Regions from separate parts of the Nostoc sp. UIC 10630 genome, predicted to be linked through region 2. Evidence: predicted binding sites of a transcription regulator. Region 2 holds the regulator's gene; the other holds the start of a gene.

Region 1 (4,954 bases), on a different contig from region 2:
ATCTAAGATTTGTTCTAAAGAGCCAATGGGCATAGAGGAGAATATGTCAAGTGGGAGTTGAGAGCGATCGCTTGCTTCTGTTCTTGCGTCTTGATAACATTCATCAAATATTTCTAAGATGTAAGGTTTTAAGCTAGGACTATCTTTTAGAGCTTTTTTAATGTCTCTACGAAAAGTCCTGATTTCCCCTTTCCAATTTCCTAGATTACGTTCTCGCTCTTCATTCCAACACTTGAGTTTTAGTAGATGTTGAAGAAGCTTAATTAATAAACTTTCAATTGCTCGCTTCTCCCTTCTACTCATAGTTTCTAATTCTTCTAACAAATTATCTAAATCAACAGCAGAAAACTGTCCAGCGCGAAGTTGGTTTATAGTTGTCCTCAGCCAGAGGTAATAATCTTCGTCGTATAAGGTTTGAGTTGCTGATTGGATTATTGGTTTTACCATAGACTAGCCCAACTCCTACTATTTTTTTAATTTAGCCAGATCGACTGAGGGTAAACGCCAACTCAGTATGACTTGTACTTGTCCATCAGGCAAAGCTGACATTTCCCATGCACCATCTGGTGGAATTTCAGAGGCGTAGGCATAGCCCACCGCAGTCCATCTTACTGCCATAGCCACTCTTTGGGCGTTCACAGGTCGTATGGTTGATGATTGAGCCGTATTCTTGGGCTGCTAACGCTACATACTCAGTATCCATCATGCTGAGGTTATGAATTTCAGTTAGGTTGCAATAGCGGAAATATTCCTTAAGTCTAAACTAAAGCTTACTGAAAGAATGAGGTTTTAATTTAGCAATTCATTGAGAATATACGAGTTCTCATTCATTAACCTCCAAATTTTCAGCCCTATAAATCTCTAATTAACAAGGAGAAATAAAATGGCTAGAACTAAAGCTAATAAAGATAAAGCAACAGACATTTTGGCATTAATTGAAGCAGAGCATCGTCAAGTGGAGAAGCTTTTTGCAGAAGCAGAGAAATCTAAGGGTGCAAAATTAGTTGAGCAATTCAATCAAATCTATGTAGCGGTCATCTTACATGCAAGAACTGAAGAATTAGTTTTCTACCCAGCTTTGCGAGAATACGAAGAAACTGAACAATATGTTGAAGAAGCTGAAGAAGAACACGAAGAAGTTTCAGTGATTTTAGAAGAGATTAAGGCACTTAAACCTAGCGATCCTGAGTTTAAAGAAAAAATGCTCGAATTGAAGGAGACATTTGAGCATCATGTAGAAGAAGAAGAAAGCGAAATTTTTAATGCTGTGCGCGAATGTATGAGTGATAAGGAGTTAACTGAATTGGGTCAAGAGTTTCAGGAAACTAAAGATAAGTTGGTGTCAAATGTAGAAGCTGCATTAGCAATGTAGGAACGTATTTTTTTCTCAGTCTTTGTATAAACAATTAGCCCTAATTCAAAGGTAATTGGTGCATTAAACAAAATATTCCTTTATTCAGATAGGAGAAAAATGACTGCTACAAATAGTAAGCGCAAAATTCGTTACGCGGTTGTTGGTTTAGGTTGGTTTGCTCAAGAAGCCGCCTTACCTTCCTTTGTCCACGCCAAAAAATCAGAATTAGTGGCACTGGTTTCAGATGACCCCATTAAAAGCGAAGAACTGAGCAAAAAGTATGGAATAGAGCATACTTACTCCTATGAGGAGTATGAGGACTGTTTGGCAAGCGGCGAGATTGATGCAGTTTATATTGCGTTGCCCAATCACTTGCATTGTGACTACACTGTGCGGGCTGCTAATCAGGCAATTCATGTGTTGTGTGAAAAGCCAATGGCAGTGACAGAAGAAGAGTGTGAGGCAATGATTAAAGCTGCCAATGATAATAATGTCAAGCTGATGATTGCCTATCGCTTACATTTAGAAGAAGCCAATTTACAAGCAGTCGAAATTATCCGCTCGAAGCAAATTGGTGAACCACGTATTTTCAACTCGGTTTTTAGTCAACAAGTAGAAGAAGGCAATATTCGTTTACGAGATGTAACTGGTGGTGGCACGCTTTATGATATAGGCATTTACTGCATTAATGCTGTACGTTATCTATTTCAAGATGAACCAATTGAAGTATTTGCTGTAGCTGCCAATAAGGGAGAACAACGTTTCAGCGAAGTGGAAGAAATGACTAGTGTCACTTTGCGTTTTCCTAACGAGCGATTGGCAACATTTACCTGTAGTTTTGGAGGGGCAAATGTTTCAACCTATCAGGTTGTAGGTACTAAAGGAGATTTACGAGTAGAACCTGCCTATCCTTGGCAGGGGGAAATCAAGCATTATTTGACAATTAATGGTGAAACTCAAGAGCGTACCTTTGAGGATCATGACCAACTAGCAGCTGAATTTACCTACTTCTCTGATTGTATTCTGCAAGATAAAGACCCGGAACCATCTGGGACGGAAGGGCTGATTGATGTTTCGATCATTCAAGCACTTTATCAGTCAATTGAGATGGGTAAACCTGTGCAGATACAAACTAGCCATCGCCATCAACGTCCCACATCGACTCAAGCTATTGAACTTCCTCCTGCTGAGAAGAAGCCAGATTTAATTCACGCTGCTTCCCCTTCTGGTGAGTCGTAAATAATAACAGATATATTGTTAGGAGCGTAAAGCTAGCTGTACGCTCCTAACGGTGTATCTTGAATTAAAGTTATATTGCAGCGATCGCCATGTAATTATAGGGGCACAATATAATCTTGCACCCCTACACATCTGGTCTATTCAATTTAAAACTTTGTATCTTCCTAAATGTTAAGGATAAAGACCTCTATCAGTCAGGGCCTGGGCAACTCTACCCACCCCTAAAGTGTAAGCTGCTAATCTTAAAGAAATTTGCCGCTTATTAGATTGCTGAATCACCTTGCGATAGGCTTGCACCATCAAATGCTCCATTTCGCGGTTAACTCGCTCCTCATCCCAAAATACGTAAGAAAGACCCTGCACCCATTCCAAATAACTGACTACCACACCACCAGCATTCGCCAATATATCTGGTAGTACTGTTACACCCCGCGCTTCTAAGGCCAAGTTAGCCTCAAGAGTAACCGGCCCGTTAGCTGCTTCTGCGACAATTTGCGCTTGCACCTGATTCACATTTTCTTCAGTGATCTGGTTTTCTAAAGCTGCTGGTATTAAGACATCGCAGGGTAAAGTCAATAAATCTGCATTGCTAATTGGTACAGATTGGGGGAAACCTACAATACTCTTGCGATTTTCAGCAGCGTAGATTTTCAACGCGGGAATATCAAGACCAGCTTCGGAAAATATTCCTCCAGCACCTGTTGAAACAGCGATAATTTTCGCGCCTGCTTGATGGAGTAATTCAGCTGCGGCACCACCGACATTACCAAAACCTTGAATAGCTACTCGCACTCCTACTAAGGATTTACCTTGATCTGCTAGCGCCTCACGCACAATAATCATTGTGCCACGTCCAGTTGCCATTTCTCGCCCTAGAGAACCACCAATGGAAAGCGGTTTACCAGTCACAACGCCTGGTACAGCATTACCGACATTCACAGAGTAAGTATCCATCATCCAAGCCATTTCACGAGCAGAAGTGCCCATGTCTGGCGCAGGAATATCTACGGAAGGCCCAATATCTTTAATTAACTCACTGATATAACGGCGGCTAATTCGCTCTAATTCGCCAACACTGTAACGTTTTGGATCTATGGCAATGCCACCCTTACCACCACCATAAGGAATACCTAACAATGCACATTTCCAGGTCATCAGCATTGCCAAAGCCGATACTTCGCGCAATGTCACTGCCGGATGATAACGAATTCCGCCCTTGTAGGGACCTAAGACATCGCAGTGCTGTACCCGGTGTCCAGCAAGAACCTGTATTTCCCCGTCATCTAGTTTCACGGGAATGGAAACTGTGACAACCTTACGCGGATGGCTGAGGATTTCCAGCAAACCCTGATTTAAATTTAGTTCTTTAGCTGCCGCTTCTAAGTAGCTACAGGCTTGGTCAAATGGGCATATATGCGCTGGAGAAGCGGGTTCTAGCGGTAGTAGTGATTTTGAAATCATAAAATTTTCTCCTAATCACGGTATCTTTACGAACCGGATATCATTCTGTAACTAGCTTATCCTTTTTTTGAGAAAAATAGGAATTTTGTAGTTTTTGTTACAGTTTTATATTTTATATTGTGCTGTAGGTACAAAGTACTATGGGGACTTAGCTAACGCGATCACGACATTCTGTCCACCAAAGCCAAAACTCAAACATAAAACCTGCCTAATTCTACTTAGACGTGCTGCTGTAACGATTTCTAAATCAAACTCTGGCTGCTGCAAGCCTACACAAGGCGGTAATATTTGATGCTTTAATGCCATGAGAGAAAAAGCTACGCCTAATGCTCCTGATGCTCCTAATGTATGACCTGTGCTTCCTTTGGTCGAACTAACTGCCACGCCTTGGGGAAACAAACGCTGGATTACCATACTCTCCATCTGGTCATTTAGCTGGGTTGCTGTACCATGAGCGTGAATGTAATCAATATCGCTTGGTGATAGACAACTGCGTTCTAGACATTGTTTGATAGCTGCGATCGCACTTTTCCCTTCAGGTTCCGGTGAATTACTATGATATGCGTCGTTAGTTAAGCCGAAACCGAGAATTTCACCATACACTTTTGCTTGACGCTGTTTTGCCAACTCTGCGGATTCTAAGACAAACACAGCCGCACCTTCGCCCAAAACTAACCCTTCTCGCTGCAAATCGAAGGGATAAGCCCCAGTTTTTGCCAAAGCACCCATCTGCTGAAACCCAGCTAAAGTTAGGGGTGTAATTGGTGCTTCCACTGCGCCTGCGATCGCCTGTTGGCATTGCCCAGTTTGTATAAGTAAGGCTGCTTGGGCGATAGACCAAATTCCAGTTGCACAAGCTGCCATCGGTGCCAAAACCATACCTGTTGCACCGATTTGTCT
Region 2 (4,954 bases):
GAAATTTAGTTTTTTTGTGAGTTGGATTGAGCAAAGATAAACTCAAAAAGGCGGAAATTTAAGGTTATTCTGTAAAAAGATACCACGTATATACGTTGTTCAAAAAAATCTATAATTGAGTATTTGGCAACGAAATTAATTAACAGAGTTATTTTTTCTTTGAATTTGTTGAATAAAAAACTCTTCTAGGGAGTAACGTGACAAGTTCATAGCAATAATTTTACCTTCCATCAGACGAACACTAGCGAGGAAATCATAGTAATCGTCTTGTAGTGTACCTTGCCAGGAACCATCAGGTTCAAATCTGAGAGTGGGTATCCATTTTTTGAGAATTTCCCAGTCACCACCTTGACCTTTTACATGATATGTGTTCTCTACGCCTAAAAGTTCATTAAGGGAACCAGAGCAAATTAGTTCACCTTGAGCAAGGATGGCAATGCGATCGCAAATCTGTTCTACTTCACTAAGAACGTGGCTATTGAAAAAAATCGTCTTTCCAGCAGCTTTTAGTGCCAAGATGATTTCCCGCATTTGGTAACGTCCCACCGGATCGAGACCAGACATGGGTTCATCGAGAAAAACTAAATCTGGCTCATTAATTAGCGCCTGTGCCATACCAACACGCTGTAGCATTCCTTTTGAGTAGCGGCGTAAAAGCTTTTTGCGAGCATCAGCTTGGGATAAACCTACTAATTCCAGCAGTTGGGGAATGCGTTGGCGTTGGACACTTTGGGGAATTTGGAATAGTCCAGCAGCTAGCTGCAAAAATTCCCAGCCAGTGAGATAGTCATACAAATAGGGATTTTCTGGCAAATAGCCAATATGTTGCTTAACACTGCGATCGCCTATAGGCTTATCCAATAAAAATCCCCGTCCAGAAGTGGGATGAATAATTCCCAGCAACAATTTTAAAAGGGTGGTTTTACCAGCACCGTTTGGCCCTAGCAACCCAAAGGTTTCACCTTTGTAAACCGTTAAAGAACAGTTTTTGAGAGATACGACTTTTTGATTTAGCCAAAAACCAGTGCGATAGACTTTTCGCAACTCAGAAGTTAGGACTACTGGCGGAGTGTCTGCCGTATTAAGTTGAGAATCAGGGTCATCTGCAACAGACTTCATCTTGGTTCAACCACTAATAACCAGCTTGGTATTAATTACAAGTTACCTAGTAGGCTGATAATAACCATCACCAAGTCGTGTGTCAATTATTGGGGATTGGAGACTATAGGGGAAATAACTAATGCCCCTTTTTACAACTTTTAGAGAACGCCTTTAGAACTGGGAATTAGACCAGCACGACGGGGGTCAATCTCCACTGCTAGCCGTGTTGCTCTTGCAAAGGCTTTAAATGTCGCCTCTATGATGTGGTGGGAATTAATGCCATCCAGTTGCCGAATGTGGAGTGTCATTTGGCTATGATTCACCAATGCTACAAAGAATTCGCGCACGAGTTGGGTGTCATAAGTTCCTACGCGCTGGGTAGGAATTTGCAAGCCGTAGCTGAGGTGAGGCCGTCCAGAAAAGTCTAGCGCTACCTGAACTAAAGCTTCATCCAATGGCGCAAGAAAATTACCAAAGCGGACAATACCTTTTCTGTCGCCTAGTGCTTGGTTGAAAGCTTGGCCTAAAGTAATGCCTACATCTTCGTTGGTGTGATGGTCATCAATTTCCCAGTCTCCCTTGGCTTGGACATCTATATCAATCAGCCCGTGGGAGGCAATTTGATGCAACATGTGATCCAAAAACGGAATGCCTGTTGCTGCCGTGCAAGTTCCTCTACCATCCAAATTGATGGTAACTTGTACATCAGTTTCACCAGTAGTGCGGTGAATAGTGGCAATCCGAGGGGTTTTAGTTGACTGGTCGTAGTTTGAATTAACTTGGCGATTGGTTGTTTGCATGGGAAGTGGAGAATGGGGAATGGGGAATGGGGAATCGGCAAGAATAATTTTTTACTTACTCCCTCTACTCCCGACTCCCTACTCCCCAAATTATCTTACATTCCCATAATTTCATATCCTGCATCTACATATAGAACTTGTCCGGTAATACCACTGGACAAATCACTACATAAGAAAGCGGCAGTATTCCCCACTTCTAGCTGAGTGACAGTACGGCGCAGGGGAGCTACTTCTTCGACATGATGAATCATATCCAAAATTCCACCCACTGCTGAAGATGCTAAGGTGCGGATGGGGCCTGCGGAGATGGCATTGACGCGGATATTTTTCGGCCCTAGTTCAGCAGCTAGGTAACGCACGCTCATTTCTAACCCTGCTTTAGCAACTCCCATAACGTTGTAGTTAGGGATTGCTCTAACACCGCCTAAATATGTCAGCGTGACGATACTACCTCCCTCAGTCATCAAAGGTTTCGCTGCACCACTTAACTGCACCAGCGAGTAGGTACTGATTTCTAAGGCAGTGTTGAAGCCAGAACGAGAGGTTTGGCTAAAGTCTCCACTTAAATCGTCTTTACTGGCAAAGGCCAGACAATGGATGAGAATGTCTAGCTTCCCCCATTGCTCACGAATTGTCTCAAAGGTAGATTGAATCTGTTCTTCATCTTGGACATTACAAGGAAGAAATAAGCTTGGGTTGAGGGGTTCTACCAACTCCGCAACTTTTTTCTCCATTTTGCCGCGTTCATCCGGCAGGTAGGTAATACCCAGGTTTGCTCCGGCTTTATGCAGCTGTTGGGCGATGCCCCAGGCGATCGAGCGGTTATTGGCAATACCTGTAACAAGAGCATTTTTTCCAGTCAGATTCAGCATAGAAATTGTTAATGCGATCGATCATTAGGAGCATACTAGAATCTGAGGCACGTTTGTCTTTGTTTTATACAGGATTTGCAAAAATGAATATTGAGAAGGGTGTTTGCTATGACAAAAATCTTGATTTTTCCTAAAGATTTTCTCAAGATATCTTTATTTGTTCTTTAAAAAACCCTTTTTAATACAGTTATTGGAACTACTTATCAACAATTAGTAGCTGAAAGGATCAACAATTATGTATCATTATAAACAAACAGTTATGAAGCGATTAGTTTGAGTATAGGAAAGTACAGAAAGGTTGACGGTGCTTTATTCATTTTTCGGGTGTATTCTTAGGTAATCAGTTTTTGTTTTTCCGGCATTGGGTAGGGGAAGGGAGATGATCGTGACACAAGATAAAGCCCTAGCAAATGTATTTCGTCAGATGGCGACCGGGGCGTTTCCGCCAGTTGTGGAAACGTTTGAACGCAATAAAACGATCTTTTTTCCTGGCGATCCTGCCGAACGAGTTTATTTTCTTTTGAAAGGTGCTGTTAAACTTTCTAGGGTGTACGAGGCAGGAGAGGAAATAACAGTAGCATTGCTTCGGGAAAATAGTGTTTTTGGTGTTTTGTCATTGCTGACAGGAAATAAGTCGGATAGGTTTTACCATGCGGTTGCATTTACCCCTGTGGAATTACTGTCAGCCCCAATTGAACAAGTAGAGCAAGCACTCAAGGAAAATCCAGAATTATCAATGTTAATGCTGCGGGGTCTTTCTTCGCGCATTTTACAGACAGAGATGATGATTGAAACTCTTGCTCACCGAGATATGGGTTCTAGGTTGGTGAGTTTTTTATTAATTCTTTGTCGGGATTTTGGCGTTCCTTGTGCAGATGGGATAACTATTGATCTGAAGTTATCTCATCAGGCGATCGCAGAAGCAATTGGTTCAACTCGTGTTACTGTTACTAGGCTACTAGGGGATTTGCGTGAGAAAAAGATGATTTCTATCCACAAAAAGAAGATTACCGTGCATAAACCTGTTACCTTAAGTAGGCAATTCACATAAAATCAATCGGAGAAAGGGGAATCGGCGCGTGTTCTATTTTGAAAGATGACACTAATAGCTAGAGGTAAATCTAAAATTGAATAATTTCAGCTATTGCCAACTTCCACTTCTCCGCAGACAATGCTTAAAAGTAGTAGGCTGTATCTGGAAGGATTTCGGTAGCTAAAGATGACCACCGGATACATCCTCATCGCAGCAATTTTAATTCTGGGAGGCGTAATTGCCACCGTGGGCGATCGCATCGGCACACGAGTTGGCAAAGCCCGCCTCTCACTTTTTAAGCTTCGTCCGAAAAATACTGCCGTAGTGGTAACTATTTTTACGGGCGGTTTGATTTCAGCATCAACATTAGGAATTTTATTCGCTGCCGATGAAGGCTTGCGAAAGGGAGTTTTTGAATTAGAAGATATTCAAACAGACCTCAGACAGAAACGGGAACAGCTAAAAACCGCAGAAACTCAGAAAAGTCAGGTAGAAAGTGAGCTAAATCAAGCAAGAATTGCCCAAGCAAAAGCACAACAAGACTTACAGGCAATTAATCAGTCTTTACAGGCAGCAAATGCCAAACAACTCCAAACACAAGCTCAGTTGAACCGCACCATTAGTCAACAAGCTCAAACTCAAACTCAACTCCAACGCACTCAAGGTCAATTAGGACAAGTTGTAACTCAGTACCAAAAAGCCATAGCTGAGTTGCAAAGCGTTTCCAATCAAAGAAAAGAGCTACAGGCGGCAGTTGAACTACTGAAGACAGAACGACAACGACTGTACGCTGAAGCGAAAAAAGCCATTGACGAAGCCAAAACAGCGATTGAAAAACGCGATCGCGAACTGGCTAACCGTCAAGAAGCCATAGAACAACGCGATAAAAAAATTGGCCAACTCGATCAATTGATTCAAAAGCGGAATGTAGAAGTTGCAGCACGAGAGGAAGTGATTGCCAAACGGGAATCGCGCCTCAAAGAATTGGAAGCGCAACAAGAGCAACTAGAACTAGAAGTTGCCAGGCTGGAAAAATATTATCAGTCTTACCGCGACCTGCGTCTAGGTAAGTTGGCCTTAGTTCGCGGTCAAGTTTTGTCTGGTGCTGTAATTCGTGTTACCCAACCTGCTGCGGCTCGTCAGGCAGT

What was found. The regulator NtcA, encoded in region 2, controls nitrogen genes in cyanobacteria. The targets are predictions, from matches to a motif close to TNTGTANNNNNNNNTACANA.
Region 1: the regulator NtcA is predicted to act here: its motif matches at 4,139-4,158, upstream of G1O98_RS27655 (Glu/Leu/Phe/Val dehydrogenase).

Annotation. Positions count from the first base shown of each region.
Region 1 covers NZ_JAAGOG010000155.1:1,328-6,281, reverse strand. The annotation lists gene G1O98_RS27675 (DUF29 domain-containing protein) at 1-447, opposite strand, end outside; gene G1O98_RS27670 (hypothetical protein) at 466-639, opposite strand; gene G1O98_RS27665 (hemerythrin domain-containing protein) at 884-1,372, shown strand; gene G1O98_RS27660 (Gfo/Idh/MocA family oxidoreductase) at 1,472-2,593, shown strand; gene G1O98_RS27655 (Glu/Leu/Phe/Val dehydrogenase) at 2,765-4,054, opposite strand; gene G1O98_RS27650 (beta-ketoacyl-ACP synthase) at 4,193-4,954, opposite strand, start outside.
Region 2 covers NZ_JAAGOG010000024.1:48,137-53,090, reverse strand. The annotation lists gene G1O98_RS09125 (ABC transporter ATP-binding protein) at 136-1,119, opposite strand; gene hisB (imidazoleglycerol-phosphate dehydratase HisB) at 1,260-1,901, opposite strand; gene fabI (enoyl-ACP reductase FabI) at 1,997-2,773, opposite strand; gene ntcA (global nitrogen regulator NtcA) at 3,153-3,824, shown strand; gene G1O98_RS09105 (DUF3084 domain-containing protein) at 3,993-4,954, shown strand, end outside.